DNA from 2 places in the Veillonella sp. ACP1 genome. Region 2 is predicted to be linked to the other one. Evidence: riboswitches for the same ligand, from Rfam matches in the RefSeq annotation. Region 2 holds a riboswitch; the other holds the start of a gene.
The links. A riboswitch is a leader RNA that binds a small molecule or an ion and turns the genes downstream of it on or off. The one in region 2 is predicted to bind cobalamin.
Positions count from the first base shown of each region.

Region 1: it holds a riboswitch for cobalamin, as region 2 does, so the genes downstream of both, nikB (nickel ABC transporter permease) here and HMPREF1151_RS00265 (methylmalonyl-CoA mutase family protein) in region 2, are expected to answer to the same signal.

Region 1 covers NZ_ALKL01000018.1:178-11,059, forward strand. Annotated here, with positions in the region: partial or broken gene HMPREF1151_RS06670 (ABC transporter permease) at 1-229, opposite strand, end outside; gene nikB (nickel ABC transporter permease) at 229-1,167, opposite strand; cobalamin riboswitch at 1,326-1,513, opposite strand; gene potE (putrescine-ornithine antiporter) at 1,815-3,146, opposite strand; gene argH (argininosuccinate lyase) at 3,667-5,094, opposite strand; gene HMPREF1151_RS06690 (argininosuccinate synthase) at 5,094-6,305, opposite strand; gene HMPREF1151_RS06695 (transglycosylase domain-containing protein) at 6,566-7,366, opposite strand; gene HMPREF1151_RS06700 (metal-sensing transcriptional repressor) at 7,569-7,847, shown strand; gene HMPREF1151_RS06705 (HPr family phosphocarrier protein) at 7,893-8,153, opposite strand; gene ptsP (phosphoenolpyruvate--protein phosphotransferase) at 8,267-9,994, opposite strand; gene dapF (diaminopimelate epimerase) at 10,198-10,882, shown strand, end outside.
Region 2 covers NZ_ALKL01000001.1:52,076-62,957, forward strand. Annotated here, with positions in the region: gene rarD (EamA family transporter RarD) at 1-406, opposite strand, end outside; cobalamin riboswitch at 609-785, shown strand; gene HMPREF1151_RS00265 (methylmalonyl-CoA mutase family protein) at 1,068-3,230, shown strand; gene scpA (methylmalonyl-CoA mutase) at 3,235-5,424, shown strand; gene meaB (methylmalonyl Co-A mutase-associated GTPase MeaB) at 5,417-6,670, shown strand; gene HMPREF1151_RS00280 (DUF3829 domain-containing protein) at 6,851-7,741, shown strand; gene HMPREF1151_RS00285 (MotA/TolQ/ExbB proton channel family protein) at 8,060-8,665, shown strand; gene HMPREF1151_RS00290 (biopolymer transporter ExbD) at 8,662-9,066, shown strand; gene HMPREF1151_RS00295 (hypothetical protein) at 9,128-9,883, shown strand; gene HMPREF1151_RS00300 (hypothetical protein) at 10,007-10,411, opposite strand; gene purB (adenylosuccinate lyase) at 10,756-10,882, shown strand, end outside.

The sequences.
Region 1 (10,882 bases), on a different contig from region 2:
TGAACAAGGATAATTGAGTACCATAAATGATACGAGACAATACGTCACGGCCCAATTTATCGGTACCAAACCAATGTTGTGCGCTAGGGGCTTGTAATGCTTTTGTCATATCTGAGGAAAAAGCATCGCCCGGCGCAAGCCATGGTGCAAAAATAGCAATGAATACGATAATAAGCATCAATGCAGTGTAGAAAGAGAACAATTTATGTTTCTGAATAAATTCTTTCATTATGCTCTCTCCCTTTTCAATCTAGGGTCTAATAGAACATAGGATGCATCAACTAAAGCATTGATACACATATATGCAATAGCAACCCATAACACAAAACCTTCAATCAATGGATAGTCACGCATAGTGATGGCGTAAATGGCCATATTCCCAAGACCAGGCCAGGAGAATACCATTTCAACTACCGCTACACCACCTAATAACCAACCGATTAGAACACCTAAAATTGTGATCAACGGCAATATGGCATTAGGTAGAATGTGACCGAATAAAATCTTCATTTCGCTCACGCCACGCGCACGGGCACCGATGACGTAATCCTTTTGCATCTCTTCAAGAATAACGAGTCGAACCTGACGCATGTATTTAGAGCCAACGACAACCGCTAATGTAACAGCTGGTAAAATAACACCTGTCGCCGTTATACGAGACGAAGCAATTGGAACTAAACCAAGCTTTAAGCCAAAAATATAGATTAATACAAGGCCTAACCAGAATGTCGGCATAGATACGCCTATGAAGGAAAGGCTTCTCAGTACATAGTCTATCCATTTATTCCGATTATACGCACTCAGTATACCTGCCGGTAATGCATAGAGAATCGTAAATACCAATGCAGTTCCAGCTAATGCGATCGTACCAGGTAATGCTTCTAGCATGCGATCTACTACCGGTTTTTTAGCAGAGTAACTCATTCCTAAGTCACCTTGTGCTGCATTGACTACCCAGTTTGCATACTGTACGATAAACGGCTTATCCAACCCCAATTGTGCTCGAGTTTCATCAATCGTCTCTTGAGACACGATAGTATCCGCCGTTTCCAATAGCATGGTAACTGGGTCCCCTGGCGCTAAATAGGTGAGACAAAATGTCAAAAATGTGATGCCAAACAAGGTAACAATAAACTGTCCTAATTGCTTGGCAAAGCGTTTGCCCATAGGCACCTCCTATACCCTTTTCAAATAAAAACACATAATAGTGAATAAACATAGAAAGTAAACATGTAATATGATGCCGTGTAATAAAATCTACGAAATAACTATAAAAAAAGATTAGCCCACCTGACTAACCTAAAGAAAAACACCATGCTGTGGCACGATGCCCCGCAAGATTGAGCAGGCTTTCTGACTTTTGACTCATCACAATATTTCAGCCTTCCCAGTTTCCCAGTGACCCTAATACGAAATATCGCTCCTCATTACAGCTATTTTCATAGTATAGGATTTACACCCATTTTCCTCTTTTACGCTCGGTAGAACCGACACTCAGTTTATTCACTTTTATCAATTATAAATATACTATATTTATAATTCTCTAACAATACATATACCCCCTAATGTATATCCTGCAATTAATTATAATTATTCACAAAAATAACTTTCATTATTATTTGTTTGTATTAATTTATACATTATATTCTATTTCTTGAAACAAATGCTACATTTTCTTTGCTTTTCTGTATATAACTGTATATTTTTACTATTTATAGTCTGATTTAATTTACATATAAAACATTTTGCTATACATATAACCAAAAGAGGCTATTACCGAAGTAACAGCCTCTATAAGACGAGAGAATATTCAATTAATCGATACTTTGTTGGAATCGTTGTGCACGATACGCCATCCAACCTTTGCGTATCATGTAAATGCAAATACCAATAGTTACTGCAATAGCACTACCTAGCATGGCATCAACGCCACATGCATATACTGCGTATACACAGTATAGTACACCAGCGCCAGCAACAATATAGAATCGTTCAATACGACGTTTTTCTAATCCAGACATATGCATCATAGTCGGTACTGCAATAATGCAGAGAATATAAGGCAATACATTCGTTACAACCGCAAGGTTTACCAATGTTTCAAATTGATCGCGTAGAGAATCATTAGCTGTAAACATTGTAATAATGGTTTCGATAGCTAATAAGATGAATACGCCACGCACAGGTGCATCCTTACTGTTTACACGAGCAAATACCTTAGGGAAATAACCTGCTTCTGCTGCATTTTTAAATACGCGAGACAATGTAAATTGCCAGCAAAGTAAAGCACCACAGCAAGAGATAATCATGAGCGCCATAATAACATTTGCAATCGTGTCATTGAACATGTAAGCAAATGTGAGACCAAATGGTGCATTAGAATTTAGTAATTCTGTGTTAGGCACGATACCGGCCATAACGTTTGTGGACAAGATGTAAATCACCGCCACTGCTAATGTACCTGCAAATGTTGCAATTGGCACGTTTTTCTTTGGATTTTCTACAGCATCTGCATTTGCTGCTGCCGATTCAAACCCTAGGAAGCCCCACAATGTTAAAGCAATAGATTGTTTAATTGCTTCAAAGAACGGCAAGTCGTTTGGATTCCATGCCGCCAAATACGTATCTGGGCTAAACCAGAACCAGCCAATTGTACCAATCAGTAATACTGGCACAATACAGCCCCAAATAGTAATATTGCTGAGCCGACCTGTAAAACGATTTCCTCTAAAGTTCAAAATCGCTGCAAACCATAACAAGACGATTGTTACTTGACTTGTTTGCGTTGCATTTAGATCAACACCAAAGAATTCTGAGCCATAGCCAACTGCGGAAACTGCAATCGCTATATTAGCAATGATGAGAGATATGCTGTAAGCATAGCTCGCCATAAAATGTCCAGTCTTACCGAAGCGGTGTTCTGCATAACCGCCCATGCCTCCTTTAATTTGGGAGAACATACCCGCTTGAGCAAAAATATACGCTAGTAAAAGCGCACCCACAGCTGTCACGAGCCAAGATAACACTGAAATAGTACCAACTTGAGCCAAATTGGTTGGTAACATAATGATCCCAGCTCCTAGCATATTGGCTGCTACCATTGTGGTTAGCTGGAATACAGACATTTTTTTAGCGGTGGTTTTCATGTATCAATCCCCTTTCGTAAGGTGAATTTTTTCTCGTCCATAATTCACTTAAATCTATTTAAACCGCTAAGTACGTTCAGTTCCTGCTGTAATGGGCGGGAATGTGAAAGTACCGTTTTTATTTGTTTTTCGAATTAATAATAACACCATAGGTGGTAAATGAAAAGTACTTTATTAGTGGACACCGCATATTACACGAATTGAATAAAAATATAGTAATTATATATTATTTTTGATTAGAAACGGTATGATGAATGTGAGAGTATTATTTTCTTTCAGTTTAATCAATTAAATATATGAAAAATCACTATCTATTCAAGTTATAGTGTCGTAGTACAAGACCATTATCCACTGCACGTCCACTCAATATAGACAAAAAAATACGTAAAATTTGTAGATTTCAGCTCTATAAAAATGTAGATGTATGGCCTTTAAAAACATAGACAAAAATTGGCCCCACCAAATGGTGGAGCCAATAGTATAAACTATGAAACCATCTACGATGCTAAGGGTAGAATCCTTACTCTTGTATAAAGTTTACGATGGATTTCCAGCTATCGATTTGTGCTTCTTCGTTAGCAATGATTTGTTTACCATTATTGCGTTGTCTTTCTACACATTCTGGAGCTGTACCAGAATAGTTGTTACGACCTGCTACGCAAGCCTCAATAGAAATAGCATCTAGAATATCCGCATCAAAATATGGAGAAATCGCTTTGAAATCCTCAACGGATAAGTCGAGTAACACACAACCTTTTTCAATGCAATGATGTACAGCATTACCTACGATTTCGTGCGCTTCACGGAATGGAACGCCTTTTTTCGCAAGATAATCTGCCATATCTGTGGCATTTGAGAAGTCATCATCGAGGACAGCTTTCATATGCGCCCCATTGACCTTCATACCGCGAATCATCGCCGCATTAATGGACAATGCAAAGTGTACTGTATCAATGGCATCAAAAATACCCTCTTTATCCTCTTGCATATCCTTATTATATGTAAGTGGCAAACCTTTCAACGTTGTCAAAAGGCCTAACAAATGACCATAGGTACGACCTGTTTTACCACGTACGAGTTCGCATACGTCAGGATTTTTCTTTTGTGGCATGATGCTAGAGCCTGTGCAATGCGCATCATCAAGTTCAATGAAATTAAATTCATTGGAGGACCACAAAATGAGTTCTTCACTGAGGCGACTCAAATGCATCATCACGAGGGATGCAAAGGATAAGAATTCCACAACATAGTCGCGGTCAGATACGGCATCCATACTGTTTTCGTAAATACGAGAGAATCCCAATAATTCTTGCGTATAAGTTTGATCAATACCATAGGTAGATCCCGCTAAAGCACCTGCACCTAGTGGCATGATATCTGCATGTTTAAATACCATTAATAGACGATCAAAGTCACGTTCTAACATGGAGAAATACGCCATCATATGATGACCGAAGAGTACAGGTTGCGCCCGTTGTAAATGGGTATAACCAGGCATGATAACATCACTGTATTTTTCAGCTGTTTCGATGAGCGCTTTTTGCATATCGACGATGAGCTCGCCCATTTCGATAACTGCTTTACGCACATACATGTGCAAATCAACAGCACATTGGTCATTACGGCTACGGCCCGTATGTAGACGACCACCTGCTTCACCGATATCATCAGTTAAACGCTTTTCAATATTCATATGAATATCTTCAAGAGCAACGGAAAACGGAAATTCTCCTTTATCGATTTGGCCCTTGATTTTAGTCAAGCCCGCTACGATAGCATCACAGTCCTCTTGAGAGATAATATTTTGTTTTGCAAGCATAGTTGCATGGGCTTTACTGCCCGCAATATCTTCGGCGTACATTCTAGCGTCAAAAGCGATAGAGGATGTAAAATCCTCTACCGCTTTATCTGTGCCTTTTGTGAAACGCCCGCCCCACAATTTAGCCATTATTTACCTGCCTTTTCTTTCATTAAAGCATTAATTTTGAGAGGTAATCCGAACAAGTTGATGAAACCTGCTGCATCAGCTTGGTTGTATACATCGTCTTCTTCGAATGTTACGAAATCTTCACTGTACAAGGAATATGGTGAAGTTGCACCAGCGGAGATAATATTGCCTTTGTACAATTTAAGTTTTACATCACCGGTTACAGTTTTTTGAGTTTCATCAACGAATGCTTGTAATGCGTTCATCAATGGTGCGAACCACATGCCATCATATACGAGTTCAGCATATTTGTTAGCAATGAGTTCTTTGTAGTGGTATGTTGCTCTGTCGAGGCAAAGGTATTCAAGTTCTCTGTGAGCATACATGATGATAGATCCACCTGGGTTTTCATAAACGCCACGAGATTTCATACCAACCAATCTATTTTCAACGATATCTACAACGCCTACGCCATAGTGTGCGCCGATTTCGTTGAGTTTTTCCAATAATTGTAGAGGAGTGCCTTCTTGACCATCAACGGCTACAGGTACGCCTTCTTTGAAAGTAACAGTTACATAACCAGCTTCATCAGGAGCTTGTTCAGGTGTATGTGTTACTAAATATACATCATCTTTAGGAGCATTTGCTGGATTTTCAAGATCGCCGCCTTCATGGGACAAATGCCATACGTTTTGGTCCATGGAGTATGGATGTGATTTAGTTGCTACAACTGGAATGTCGTGTTTAGCAGCATATTCCATGCAATCTGTTCTAGATTTCAAATCCCATTCTCTCCAAGGAGCGATGATTTTCATGTTAGGTGCTAATGCTTTAATAGCCAATTCAAAACGAACTTGGTCATTACCTTTACCAGTCGCACCGTGAGCGATGGCATCAGCGCCTTCTTTTTTAGCGATATCTACAAGAATTTTGCCAATCAAAGGTCTAGCAAAGGATGTACCTAATAGATATTTACCTTCGTAAACAGCACCTGCTTTTACAGTTGGCCATACATAATCTTTTACGAAATCTTCTTTAGCATCAACGATGTACGCTTTAGATGCACCGGATTTGATTGCTTTTTTCTCAACTGCATCATAATCCTCAGGTTGGCCTAAGTCTACGCATACAGCGATAACTTCAGCGCCATAGTTTTCTTTTAACCAAGGAATGATAACGGATGTGTCTAAACCACCAGAATATGCGAGTACTACTTTATTTGCTTTACCCATGATAACACCTCATAAACTAAATTATACTAGGTATGATTCATACCATTTATTATTATACTACGAATTCATTATGAATTCTTCATGTCTTATCGACTACAGGTGTTAGTATATCACTGCATATTTATAAATGCAAGCAGAAATTTTATTCAATTATATAATATACTTCGTTTACGAACGATATATGTAAATAAAAACAATCATGATGCGAGTACGTATAGCACCATGATTGTTTTCTATGTAGTGTCATATTAAAGGATATATTATTCTATACCAAGATCTTGCTTATATGCATAATCTGCCTCAGCTTGAGATATCATGCCTTGATCTACCATTTGCGCAAGAACTAATTTTTGCCGAGCTTTTGCTCCTTTGTAGTTTTCATAAGGATCCAAATAGGATGGTGCATTTGGTAAAGCGGCCAGCATGGCACATTGGCCTAAGGTCAACCGACTAGGACTGGTACCAAAGTACCCTTCGGCAGCCTCTTTTATACCATAATAATTATGTCCATAATAGACCGTATTCAAATACATGGTTAAAATTTCATCTTTACTATAGTAATGTTCCATCTCTACCGCTAGAATAGCTTCCTCCGCTTTGCGCGACATCGTCCGTTTCGACGACAGAAATAGATTTTTTACCAATTGTTGTGTAATGGTACTACCACCCTCAACGGTTTCACCAGCAACGCTATTAACATAAAAAGCACGCGTCACACCGAGTACATCGATAGCACCATGTTTATAATAGCGCTTATCTTCAATGGCCACTAGAGCCCGTTTCGCATTATCAGGGATGCTTTCAGATTTTACCCATTTATCTTTTGGCACGCGTTGTTGTAGTGCACTTTCAACCTTTTCACGGAAGGTAAATACACGATACACACGGTCCCAACGACTTAGGGTGTCTTCATTTTCTTCTATGGTCTGTTCTACAGTTGTATGAGCCTTACTGACACGATTGCTACCCTGATAGCTTTGATACGTATCATACGCATATATAGCCCCTAGCACGATACAAATGATAAGAACTAATCGGCGCACTATTCGAAATATAAACATAGATTCACCTATATCTGCCTTACAGCAGACTTTTAAGTATACAAACTTTCACAAACGACATCCCTATAATACAACTCATATATATTGATTGTATTGTATCATAAGTTATCTATTTTTAGCATACCTCTATGTATTGTATTTGTTAACCATATTGTCGTATAATAGATAAGATGATGAAGCATGCCCAAATTGGAGGAGTATTATGAAACAGTGTATGGATTCAGACAATCTACATCGTCGATTGCGTAAAATTTTAGGTCAAGTGCAAGCTATTGATCGAATGATTGAAGAAGACATTCCTTGTGAAGATGTACTAGCCCAAATCAATGCAGCCAAATCCGCGTTGCATAAGGTTGGCCAAGTGGTCCTCGAAGGACATATCAACCATTGTGTACGCGATGGTATACAACATGGTGATGTAGATAAAACAATTAATGACTTTACAGTTGCTGTAGAGCGTTTCGCCAATATGGGAAAATGAAAAGAGGCAATATCCTAATGATTAGGGTATTGCCTCTTTTGTGTATTAATCGTGGTTAGTTGTTAAGAACTCGCTAAGTGCTGCTAATGCATCATCTTCGTCTGCACCATCAGCAGTTAATACTACGGATGTACCTTTTGTTGCACCTAATGTCAACACAGTCAAAATGGATTTAGCATCTGCTGTTTTACCATTGGCTGCGATTGTCAATTTGGACGCGAATTTTGCAGCCAATTGTGTAAATGCAGTCGCTGGACGAGCATGTAAACCAGATTCGTTTGTAATTTCTACTGTTACTTCTTTCATGAGTTACCTCTTTCTACGGAGCGCACAAAACGCCTAATATCTTTGCTATTAATATAGGTATTGTATCAGTTTACCCCTATTAAATTCAAGTTTGTTTTTATGAAAGCTATGGCCTATGCCAAACCTTTTTCAGCAAGCAATGATTTTGCATAAGCTGTAATTTCTTCCGCTGTATCCATCGTTAATGCTTTTTGAGCAAATTCTTCACATTCTGCCTTTGTAACAGAGCGCAAAATATTTTTAATCAATGGAATGGATGATGCCGTCATAGAGAATTCATCAAGTCCTAAGCCCAATAAAATCATAGTTGCTACTGGATCACCAGCTAACTCACCGCACATACCAGTGAATTTACCTTGTTCGTGACTCGCATCAATCACATGTTTAATGAGACGCAATACGCCAGGATGCAATGGTTGATATAAATTGCCGATAGCCTCATTCATACGGTCTACCGCCAACGTATATTGGCAAAGGTCATTAGTACCAATGCTAAAGAAATCTACATATTTAGCCAAAATTGGAGAAATTACGGCAGCCGCAGGAACCTCAATCATGATACCTACTTTAATATCTTTATTGAAAGCCACACCTTCAGCCATTAATTCTTCCTTGCATTCGTCGAGCATAGCGTTTGCCGCTTTAACCTCTTCTACAGATGCAATCATAGGATACATGATGTGAATATCACCAAATGCACTAGCCCGAAGGAGTGCACGTAATTGAACCTTAAAAATATCAGGTCGATTCAAGGAGATACGAATGGCACGATACCCGAGGAATGGATTCATTTCTTCTGGTAAATCTAGACATTTTAATTCCTTGTCACCACCGATATCCATGGTGCGAATGATGACAGGTTGGCCCTTCATGCTCTCTGCTACTTGTTTATATTGTTCAAACTGTACATCTTCTGTAGGCAGTTCATCGTTTTCCATGTAAAGGAATTCGGTGCGATATAGGCCAATACCTTGAGCGCCCATGGTCAACGCATGGTCTGCATCTTTGGATTTACCAATATTACCGAATAAATCAACATGATGGCCGTCCTTTGTAACGGCTTCTAAATTGGCAGAGTCCTTCAATCGTTTCAATTCGTCTTGGAAATCTGCTGCTTCTTTTGTATAACGTTCCCATTCTTCATCGGATGGTTCTGTAATGACTTCACCATCAGTGCCCAGTACAACAGCACGCACATCGTCCGTAAAGCTTTCAATATCACCAACGCCCATAACGGCAGGAATTTCTAAGGTACGTGCCATGATAGCCGCATGAGATGTAGGACCACCGGCAGCTGTGACGATACCTTTTACAACATTTTTATCTAGTGAAGCCGTATCAGATGGAGCTAAATCGTGAGCCACGATGATAACCTCACCGGAAATATGAGATAAACCGCGTGGGTTCATACCGAGCATGTTCCGCATCAAACGATCGCCAATATCTTTAATATCCGCACCACGTTCACGCATATATGGGTCGTCCATACCGATAAAAATAGCCGCAAAGGTTTCTATCGTTTGCGCCGTAGCAGCTACGACGTTCATCTTTGAATTTTCTACAAGGGACTTAATACCATCAGACAAGGATGGATCTTGTGCAATTTGCATATGAGCTTCAAAAATAGCAGCCTCATCAGCCCCCATATCAACCAATGCTTTTTGACGAATCGTATCTAATTGTTTAAGGGTAGCGGCCATAGCGCTAGCAAACTTACCAATTTCAGCCTCTACTTGGTCATCGGCTACCTCATAATCAGGTATAACGATTTCTTCTTGTATATATTTGTACACATTGCCAACAGCAACGCCTCGAGATCCAGAAATCCCTTGAATTCGCATATGTGCTCCTCTTTCTATACTGATAAACTACATTACATTATATTTTAACATTTTTACATTGAACAATAAAGAGAGACCCTATTCTGTGTTATAATGTTATATTATATATAGTTAACCGTAGACTTTCACGAGTATCATAGTGAAAGTCTACTCTATTGTAAGGAATAGTCGCATGTATAGTGCGACCTCGAATAGGAGTATGTATGAAATTAACAAAAATGCATGGCCTCGGCAATGATTTTATCCTCTTTTCTGACCCACAAGGGGCCAATAAGGATTATACAGACCTCGCCATCCGCCTCTGCGACCGTCGCACAGGCATCGGCGCCGATGGTCTTGTAATCGTTGTACCATCTAATACATGCGATGTTCGCATGCGTATCATCAACTCAGACGGCAGCGAAGCAGAAATGTGTGGTAATGGCATTCGTTGCTTTGCCAAATATGCCTATGAACATGGTGAAATTACAAAAGATACTTTCACCATCGAAACATTAGCAGGCGTCATGAAACCAACATTGACCATCGAAAACGGCATTGTTACACAAGTGACAGTAGACATGGGTAAACCGTTCTTTAATAGTAAAGACATTCCTATGAATGTAACCATGGATAAGGTCATCGATGTAGACCTCGATGTAAATGGGGAAACAGTAACGGTAAGTTCCGTTCTTCTCGGTGTACCTCACACAGAAGTTTTTGTGGACGACATCACGAAAGCACCTGTTACAACACAAGGACCAATTCTTGAAAAGCACGATGCATTCCCATCTAATACAAATGTAAACTATATCGAGGTTGTAAATGACCATCATATTAAGGTCCGCACTTGGGAACGCGGTGCTGGCGCCACGCTTGCATGTGGCACAGGTTCTTGCGCATCTGCGA
Region 2 (10,882 bases):
CAATACTTAGCTTTTGTGGCCAAAGTAATCTTTCTTTATAGATTAGGATACCCAGCAATACGTTGAGCAATGGATTGATATAATAGCCAAGGCTCGTGTCGAGTACGTGTTGGTTTGTAACGGCCCAAATGTAGGTGAACCAGTTGATGCTTATAAGTATAGCAGCCAGTAATAGTAGGCCTAATTGCGTAAGATGGGTGCGTAAAAGTTGTATGTCCATACGCAGTTGTTGGCGCCCTGTGGCGATGACGAGGAAGAACATCCAAAATCCGGACCAGATGATGCGGTGCGATAATACGGAAAAGGATGATACTTGGTTTAAAAGCGCCCAATAGAGGGGCAACAACCCCCAAATTAAACAGCACAGCAATGTGGTGCTGAGCCCCTTTTTGTTTATTTCGTTCATAATACGACCTCCCACTAGTAGAATTATTATAACATGGTGGTAGTATAGCAGTAGCAAATTATAGAGGTGATTTCTCTAAATTGCACCTATGCATTTTTATCATTCTATATATGCGTTAGTTATAACTTGAAATTTGCTACTTATGATTAACTGTTATGTTCATTGACTTTGTGCATATTTTTACACTATATTGGACTTAGAACAACGAATATAGAGAATAGGTGTCGCAAGACTTAATAGAGAAATCGGTACAAGCCGATGCGGTCCCGCCACTGTAAGGACGAGCCTGCTTTCATACATGTCACTGGAGCAATCTGGGAAGGCGAAAGCAAGGTGTTGAGCCCGAGCCAGGAGAACTGCCTATTTGATAATCACCGTTATGTACCTACGAGCGATAGGAAGGGGATTGAGGTATACTTTTTACAATAGTTTTAGTGTACCATTCAATATGTAACCTAACGTGTCACTCTCGGGTGGCACGTTTTTTTATTTGCCACGCTAGAGGGTCGTTCATATATGGCATAGGCTTAATAGTTTGACTGGAGATCCATCATCATGATGGATATATATTTGGCACCTATGGAACTCATATACGAAGCAACTCACTGGTACGGTGCGCTGTTCCCCCTGTATGGTTTCAAGTTGAAAAGGAGGCACATATATGTCTGACAAAAAGACTTCAAAGGACACTGAACGCGATTTACTGGCGCCTGTATCCTTTGATGAGTTTGAGAAACCTACGTATGAACGATGGCAGGCTGAGGTTGAAAAGGCGTTAAAAGGTGGCGATTTCCATAAAAAAATGTTCACCAAAACCTATGAAGGTATTACGTTACAACCTATCTATACACCTGCATTGCATCAGGAAAAGATTCCAAAGGGCGTTTATCCTGGCGCTGGCGAGTTCCTACGTGGCACGAAAGCAAGCGGCTATATCAAAGATTCTTGGGGTGTATCTCAATATGTTGATGAATCCTTACCGAAGGATGCCAATCATGCAAGTTTATACGAAATTGTGAAAGGTGGCACTATTCACAACATTCGTCTTGATGAAGCAACACGCCATGATCAAGATGTGCAAGTAGGCGCATCTGTTGGTGTAGGCGGCACATCCTTGTATACGATGGCCGATTGCAGCCAATTAATTGAACGATTTAATCTTAAGGAAAATCCTTTATACATTGAAACTGGCGCATCTGCAGCGATTTTGCTCGGTATGTTGTCGGCTACTGTGAAAGCTTCTAAAAAGCAAACATCCGATTTGAAAGGTCTCGTTGGTGCAGATCCTATCGGCGTGTGGGCTAAAGACGGTGCATTGCATATGTCTTTAGATACTGCTTTTGATGAAATGGCACATACTGTTGTATGGGCCAAGGATCAAGCACCTGAGCTTAAAACCGTGCTTGTATCCGGTGATGTATACGCTAATGGCGGTGCCAACGATGTGCAAGAGGTTGCCTATGCATTGGCAACAGCTGTTTGCTACGTGCGGCAATTAGCACAACGCAACATCGATATTCATACCATTGCTAAGAGCATGATGTTTACATTCTCCTTGGGTGCAAACTTCTTCATGGAAATTGCTAAATTGCGTGCGTTGCGCGTGCTTTGGGCTCGCATTATGGAGGCCTTCGGCGCTGGTGAAAGCGACCGTGCCGTTCATGTACACGGCAGAACATCTGCTTTCACAAAAACCGTATACGATCCATATGTAAACTTGTTGCGTAATACAACACAAGCATTCTCTGGTGTTGTAGGTGGTCTCAATAGTCTTGAAGTTTCTCCATTTGATCAACCAATTCGCAAATCCGATGAATTCTCTCGTCGTATTGCCCGTAACATTCAAGTTATGTTACAAACTGAATTCGAATTGCGTCAACCAGTTGATCCTGTAGGTGGTTCTTGGTATGTAGAAACATTGGCAGCGGAATTATGCGAAAAAATTTGGGATGAATTCCAAACTATCGAGTCTAAAGGTGGCATTATCGCTGCCTTGAAGGAAGGTTATCCTCAAGCGCAAGTTAAAACAATTCTTAATGAACGCTTTAAAAACCTTGCATTCCGTAAGGATGTAGCGGTTGGTAATAACATGTACGCTAATATGACGGAAGAATTGCTTGATCCAAAACCTGAAAATCAAGAAACATTGCGTCAAAAACGGGTAGCTCATCTCGAAGAATACTTGGCAACTGCAGATTCAGAAGCGGTTGTAAAAGCCCAATCTACACTCGAAGCAAGCACAACAGAGCCAGGTGCATTGATTGGCCTTATCGAGCTCGGTGCATTGCAAAAAATGACAATGCGTCAAATCCGTAAGGCTTTGGATGCGGGCGATATTTCCTCCGAAACAATCGAACCTATTACGGCTCATCGTTGGACGGAACAATTTGAAGCTCTTCGTATGCGTACGGAAAATTATAAACAACGCACAAAAGATAATGTGAAGGTATTCTTGGCTAATATGGGCCCTATTCCTCAACATAAACCTCGTGCGGACTTCTCCACAGGCTTCTTTGAAGTAGCGGCGTTCGAAGTAATCAAAAATGATGGTCATGAAACAACGGCTGATGCGGCTAAAGCAGCTCGTGAAAGTGGCGCCGATGTGGTAGTTATCTGTTCTACAGATGATACGTATCCTGAATTGGTTCCACCACTTGCGAAAGAATTGAAAGAAACTATGCCGAATGTAACGGTTATTTTGGCAGGGGCACCTTCTAAGGACCTAGAGCCTGTATATCGTGAAGCAGGTGTAGATGATTTCATCTCTGTTCGCGCAAACTGCTACGCTATTTTAAATACGTTACAAGATAAGAAAGGGATGTGAGCTCATGTTTAAAAATCCAGACTTCTCCTCTCTTGGCTTGGGATCTCAGTCTGCCACATCGCGCGATGCATGGCTTGCTGAACTTAAAAAAGAAACAGGAAAAAGCTTTGAAGACTTATATAACACGACAATGGAGCAAATCCAATTAAAACCTCTCTATACAGAGATGGATTATGAAGGGATGACACACCTTGACTATATGGCTGGTGTACCTCCATTCTTGCGTGGACCTTATTCCACAATGTACGTAACTCGTCCTTGGACAGTGCGTCAGTACGCTGGTTTCTCTACAGCCGAAGAATCCAATGCGTTCTATCGTCGTAACTTGGCAGCAGGCCAAAAAGGTTTGTCTATTGCCTTTGACCTTGCTACTCACCGTGGTTATGACTCCGACCATCCTCGCGTAGTGGGCGACGTTGGTAAAGCGGGCGTTGCAGTTGACTCTATCCTCGATATGGAAATTCTATTCTCCGGTATCCCTCTTGACCAAATGTCCGTATCCATGACAATGAACGGCGCCGTATTGCCTGTTATGGCATTCTACATCCTAGCTGGTGAAGAACAAGGTGTTGATAAAAAGGTTATGGCCGGTACAATCCAAAATGATATCTTGAAAGAGTTCATGGTACGTAATACCTATATTTACCCTCCAGCTACGTCCATGCGTATCATCGGTGATATCTTTGCGTATACATCTCAAAACATGCCTAAATTCAACAGTATCTCTATTTCTGGCTACCATATGCAAGAAGCGGGTGCAACGGCGGATATCGAATTAGGTTATACATTGGCCGATGGTCTTGAATACATCCGTACCGGTGTCAATGCAGGCCTTCATGTTGACCAATTCGCACCTCGTTTGTCCTTCTTCTGGGCTATTGGCAAAAACTACTTTATGGAAGTGGCTAAAATGCGTGCGGCTCGTATGTTGTGGGCTAAGATTATTAAGAGCTTCGGTTCTGAAAATCCTAAATCTATGGCTCTTCGTACACATAGCCAAACATCTGGTTGGTCCTTAACAGAACAAGATCCGTTCAACAACGTGGCTCGTACATGTATGGAAGCGATGGGCGCCGCATTGGGCCATACGCAATCCCTACATACGAATGCGCTTGATGAAGCTATCGCATTGCCTACAGACTTCTCTGCACGTATTGCGCGTAATACACAACTTTACATCCAAGATGAAACTAAGGTATGTAAGGTTATCGACCCATGGGGCGGTTCCTACTATGTAGAAGCATTGACTGACGAATTGATCCGTCGTGCCTGGGGCCATATTCAAGAAATCGAATCCCTTGGCGGTATGGCGAAAGCGATTGACACAGGTCTTCCTAAGATGCGTATCGAAGAGGCGGCAGCTCGTCGCCAAGCTCGTATCGACTCTGGCCGTGAAGCTATCGTTGGTATCAATAAATACCGTCTAGATAAAGAAGATCCATTGGATATCCTCGATGTAGATAATACAGCTGTACGGGAAGCGCAAATCCGTCGCCTCGAACAATTGCGTGCTAACCGTGACGAAGATAAGGTTCAATCCTGCCTTGAAGCGATTACTAATGCTACAGAATCCGGTGAAGGCAACTTGCTTGCCCTTGCACTTGAAGCAGCTCGTGCTCGTGCATCCTTGGGTGAAATTTCCTTTGCTGTTGAAAAGGTTTGTGGCCGTCATAAAGCGGTTATCCGCTCTATTTCTGGCGTATACTCCAGTGAATATGAAGATGATGATGTAATCAAAGAAGTACGTCAAATGGCAGATGACTTTGAAGAACTCGAAGGTCGTCGCCCTCGTATCATGATTGCGAAGATGGGCCAAGACGGTCATGACCGCGGTGCCAAAGTTATTGCTACATCCTTCGCGGATATGGGCTTTGACGTGGATATCGGACCTTTGTTCCAAACTCCAGAAGAAACAGCACAGGATGCTGTGGATAATGACGTTCATATCGTCGGATTTAGTTCTCTTGCGGCAGGTCACAAAACATTGTTACCTCAACTTGTGGAAGAACTCAACAAGCGAGGTCGTGGAGATATTTTAGTTGCCATCGGCGGCGTAATCCCTGCTCAGGACTATGAGTTCCTACGCGAACATGGCGCAGTGGCTATCTTTGGCCCTGGTACAGTTTTGCCAGTAGCGGCGAAAAAATTACTAGAAACATTGACTAGCCACGTTCAAGACGAAGGCAATGACTGATAATAAACGGTCTACTCCGGATGAATTGCGCAATGCACAGGACGCTACTTTTACCACTGGTGAAGGTAAGGCGCCAGAATTAGGTGTAAAAAACGCAAGCGCCGAGGGTAGTACCTACCGTCCCGACTGGGTGCCAGAAGATGCGAAAAAAGATGATACCTTTGCGTGTCACGTGATGAAAGGCGTCAAGGAAATGCACGACGGCCTCTTGTCTAGCTCCACTCATCTGGCTCCGTCGGTACGTCCCGTACAGCGGCGAAAGAAGTTAACTGTCGCTGATTATGTACGCGGTATCGAGCAGGGGGACCGCGTTATACTTTCACGGGCTATCACATTAGTAGAAAGTAATAATAAGGACCATTTCAAACTAGCTCAACAAGTATTGCAAGCCGTATTGCCTCGTACGGGCAAGGCGTTGCGCATCGGTATCACCGGTGTACCTGGGGCCGGTAAAAGTACATTTATTGAAGCCTTTGGTAACATGCTCATTGAAGCTGGTTACAAGGTTGCCGTACTTGCTGTAGACCCTACAAGCCAAGTCACAAAAGGCAGTATTTTGGGCGATAAAACGCGGATGGAAACGTTGACGAAGCATCCTGAAGCCTATATTCGTCCATCGCCGGCTGGTGGTACACTAGGCGGTGTAGCTCGTAAAAGTAGAGAAACGATGCTACTTTGCGAGGCTGCTGGATATGATATTATTCTTGTCGAAACCGTTGGGGTTGGGCAAAGTGAAGTCACTGTGCGCTCCATGGTAGACTTCTTTATGCTCATCGTGCTTACTGGTGCAGGCGATGAATTGCAAGGCATCAAAAAAGGCGTTATGGAACTTGCCGATGCTATTGTAGTCAACAAGGCTGATGGGGATAACCTCAAGCGCGCTCTCATCGCTCGTAGCGATTACGATCGGATGTTGCATTACATTCGTCCTGCTACGGAAAAATGGAAAACCCAAGCCTACACATGTTCTGCCGTTACAAAGGACGGCCTCGACGAATTGTGGGATGTCATTCAAGAGTTTACTGAACAAGGTAAAGACAATGGCGTATTCCTCAAACGTCGTCAAGAACAATCCCTTCGTTGGGTACGCGATATGATTGACGAACACTTGCACAACCTATTCTTTAACAATGTAGTCATTCAAGGTCGTATGGGCGAAGTAGAAGCCGCAGTTTTAGATGGCGAAATGAGTGAATCACAAGCCGTCGAAGAATTAATAGGCGTCTTTGACAAGTCCTTAAAATAAATTCTATACATATAGGCATAGTATCTATACTGCTATCGGTTTGTAATCGATAGGAAATGATAGGTACTATGCCTTTTTTTCATGAAATGCATAAGTATGACTTTTGTAAAAATCATATTTAGTATATAATTTAGTTATAGATGTATACTTCATGGGTTATTTTAAAAGGAGAGATTTATTTTGAATCCATTAGTAAAAAAACTGACAACAGCAGTATTGTGTGTAACTGCTCTTACATCCCCATTATTCATGAGTGGCTGTAGTTTTTCTAAGATTGCCAATGGGGTGCAACAAGGCGCTCAAAAGGCATCGCAACAGGACATTAAAGTGTTCAATAACTATATCGAAGCGATTGGCGATTTTAATAGTTGGTCCGTACGCTTTGGATATGCTATCAATCCGTCCGTTCAAAAACTAAAAGAGGGGCAACATTTAACAAGCTTCATGGCACCACACTTTGATACCTTACAACAAAAGTTGCAAGCTGCTAAAGACGCTGGCGTACCATATGATGATATGAAGGAACCTTTAGACAACGTATTGGCTGTATTAAAGGATATTGTACCAGTAGCCAGTGAATTGGATACGTACTACCAAACTAATTCATATCAAGCAGATAATTATGCTAAGGAACAACAATTAGGACCTAAATACGTTCAACTATATGATCAATTCTATGCAGCATATAATCAGTTAGACGCAGTAGTTCACAAACACAACACAGAAAATCAACAAGAACAGTTGAAAGAACTTAAAGATTCTGGTAAGAAAAACGCAGCCGCTGTTCAAGAAGTTCATTTACGCTTAACGGCTTTATTAGATGGCTTTGAAGAAGGCAAACAAATCGATGTAAATGCAGCTAACCAAGAGTTACAAGGCATTATGGATGTAGCTGGCACCGTTACGAGTCCAGAATATAACACTGCTAAGTCTCAATTAAATACAACGATTGGTAGAGTTCGTACATTCTTAGGTGACCAATCAGCTGATCATTACAATGATATGATTGAATCTTACAATCGCTTCATTGGCAGCATGAATCGCTTGGATATTAATAAACTTGATAAATAATATCTAGCTATGTACGAATCGATTCTGTGCCATTTATGAAAGCCTGCGCTTCATAGCGTGCACAATATAAATAGTACATATAAAAAATTCATACAAATGTACATAAAATTGTACTAAAAAGGGCTACATCAAATAGCATGTCTATTGATGTAGCCCTTTTTCTGTATTTTCTTATACTAGTTAAGATCTTTGTCAGATTGTATGCATCAATTAGTATATTTTTACTCATCTATCGTAAGCCCCATATGTTTTGATGTATGAAAACGTGGTATAATTATTAGATAAGAGCCTAAATCGGTGTGGGTTTTGGAGGTTAGTATGAGTAGTATTACACATTTATTTGTAGCTGGTGGTTTCGTTATGTATCCACTCGTTATTTTCCTTGTGGTGACACTAATGATTGGTATAGAACGATTCTTTCTATACCGTAAATTCCGTAAGGACATGCGCCAATTTACTGCTGTTCTAAATAATCATCCAGGTTGGATTATGCTTCCAACCGTATTAGAACGAGATACACAAAATCTAGGCACTCTCTTTGCAAAGGCTTTGCGCAGTGCAAAAAATTACAATGGTTTAGAAAACCGTTTGCAAGATTTGGTAGGCTATACCGATGAACGATTAAAACGCGGCCTTGGGTGGCTTAACATGATCGTTACCATGGCACCGTTGCTCGGCTTGCTCGGTACCGTTCTCGGTATGATTCGCGCTTTTGCCGTTGTAGGTGGAGATATTGGAGCGCCTACTATCATCACCGGTGGTGTATCCGAAGCCTTGGTAGCTACTGCTACAGGTCTTACGGTGGCCATCATTGCTCTTGCCTTTCACTGTTATTGTGCAGCAAAGGTGAATGATTTTATCGTAGCCTTAGAACATGAATGTGGCAGCATTCTCGATGCGTACAACGAGGAACATGACCTATGAGACGTCGTACATTAGGAGTGAAAAAAGAACCGACCATTATGATCATCCCTATGATTGATATCGTATTTTTTCTATTGGTATTCTTCATGGTCGGCACTTTATACATGAATACGGAGCAACAAATCCCGTTAAATTTACCATCCACATCGACTTCGACGGCTAAATCCATTGAACCGATTATCATTACTCTCACCACATCGCATAAACTCTATATCGATAACCGCGAAATTTCTGCGGATAATCTGTCCCAAGAGGTACAGGATATCGTGCGGACCACGCCACGACAGGCCTTTGTTATTCGCGCGTCTAAGGACGTGTATTATAACGAGGTCATCGCCCTTCTCGATATGCTGAAAGTAAATGGCGCTAAGTACATTAGTGTCGCTACGGATCGGAAGTGATTCTATGTTTGAATCCCATTATTTTCGACCGTTTTTGATATCCCTGTGCATCAGTATTCTCATGATAACGGGCATGGGGCTTTCACTAAAGGGCATGAGTGGCACTGGTGCAGGCCAAGAGGCAGCTGAGATTAGCTTTGATTTGGCCGATGCTGGTGAAAGCGAACACGCCGAGGATCATCCGACGGTAACGCCGCCACCAGAGGAGGCAAAACCGCCTACAGATGCACCTGCGTCGGTAGCTCAGAAACAAGAAACGAAACCGTCTGTAAATACCGTAGAACCACAGAAAACTATAGATACAGAACAACCAGCACCGGCTACAAAACGTGAATGGGCTGTTCCAAAGGCCATAGAATCTGAGGCCACTGGCGGTGAGACGGGCGTTGTGACACATCAAAAACAGGAACAACAAAAGAAATTAGTAGGCAATGACGTATCGACGGACCCTAATGCAGTAGGCAATGGTCTCGATAATACAGACAAAGACCTATCCTTTTTTGCAGATGCACTTAATTTGCTAACACCAGGCCAACGGGCGTGGCTTGAACAATCGGACATTAATCCTACGGAATATTTGCGCCAAGTAAAAGAACAAGGCCAATCTTCATCCGTGCGCGGCGAAGCCGTTGTGCGCGTTAACTTTGACGCCAATGGCAATGTCATCGTCGGTGTTAATACACCGCGTATCGTAGAGGACTCTGTTCCTCCCGATGTACGAGATGAAGCCATTCGTATCATCAAGAATAGCGGTAGCATTATCAATAAACGAGGACAAGTTGTATCCCTTGCCATTCCTGTCGTACTAGGACAATAAAGAGGCATACCTAACATACAAGAACGTATGTAAGATATGCCTCTTTTGTTATGCGCACTACATGCTATTTTAGAAATTCGTTATTCGACTACGTGCTATGTTATAAATTCGCTGTTCAACTACTCACTTTTTTAAAGCCGTTTTCGTGCTATTGAACACCGCATAGTAAATGATGACGCCACCGATGAACAATGTCACTTGCATTTGTGTAGTATATTGATCGACGCGCCACAACGCAAAGGCATAGAAGAACATGGTAATGAGCATAATTAAGAAAGCCACGATGCGACGCACATTTGTATGAACTACATCGGATGTAGCGATGCGACCTTTATTGATGGCTACATATATAAGAGATACTAAAATATCCACTGCGTATACGCTTAAAATCCAGTTGATAGGCATATCGTTAAATACGAATAAGCCGAGGACGATAAAACTGATGAGGAAAAATAATTTCATCAAAGTCCCCGCTGTTTGCGATTCTTTAGGTTGTTGTATGCGTTCTTTGCGTTGTTTCTTCGCCATGATGTACTCCTATATGTGTGTATTATTAGTATGTTGATACGAGATATAACTTATTTATACATTACTATTATAATAATAAATTACAAATCAATCTATATACAAATACAATGCCAAAATAAAATGTCGAAAGAGAAATACAATGCCGGATAGAAATTATATGTTGAAGTGTATATGAGGTATGGAACTATTAGTACAATTTCAACTTAATTACAAAATACCGAACATTAAGAAATGCTAATATATATATTATTCGGAAAATTACATAAGATTTATTGAACCAAGCTTTTACATATGGTACAATTATTATATAAAAAATCTAGCTTTCACCATGCAAAGGAGACATCATGATACCACGTTATACACGAGAAGAAATGGGCCATATTTGGAGCGAACGCAACGAGTTCGACACAATGTTATTGGTTGAAACATTGGCATCTGAAGCGCAAGCTGAGCTTGGCGTTATTCCGAAGG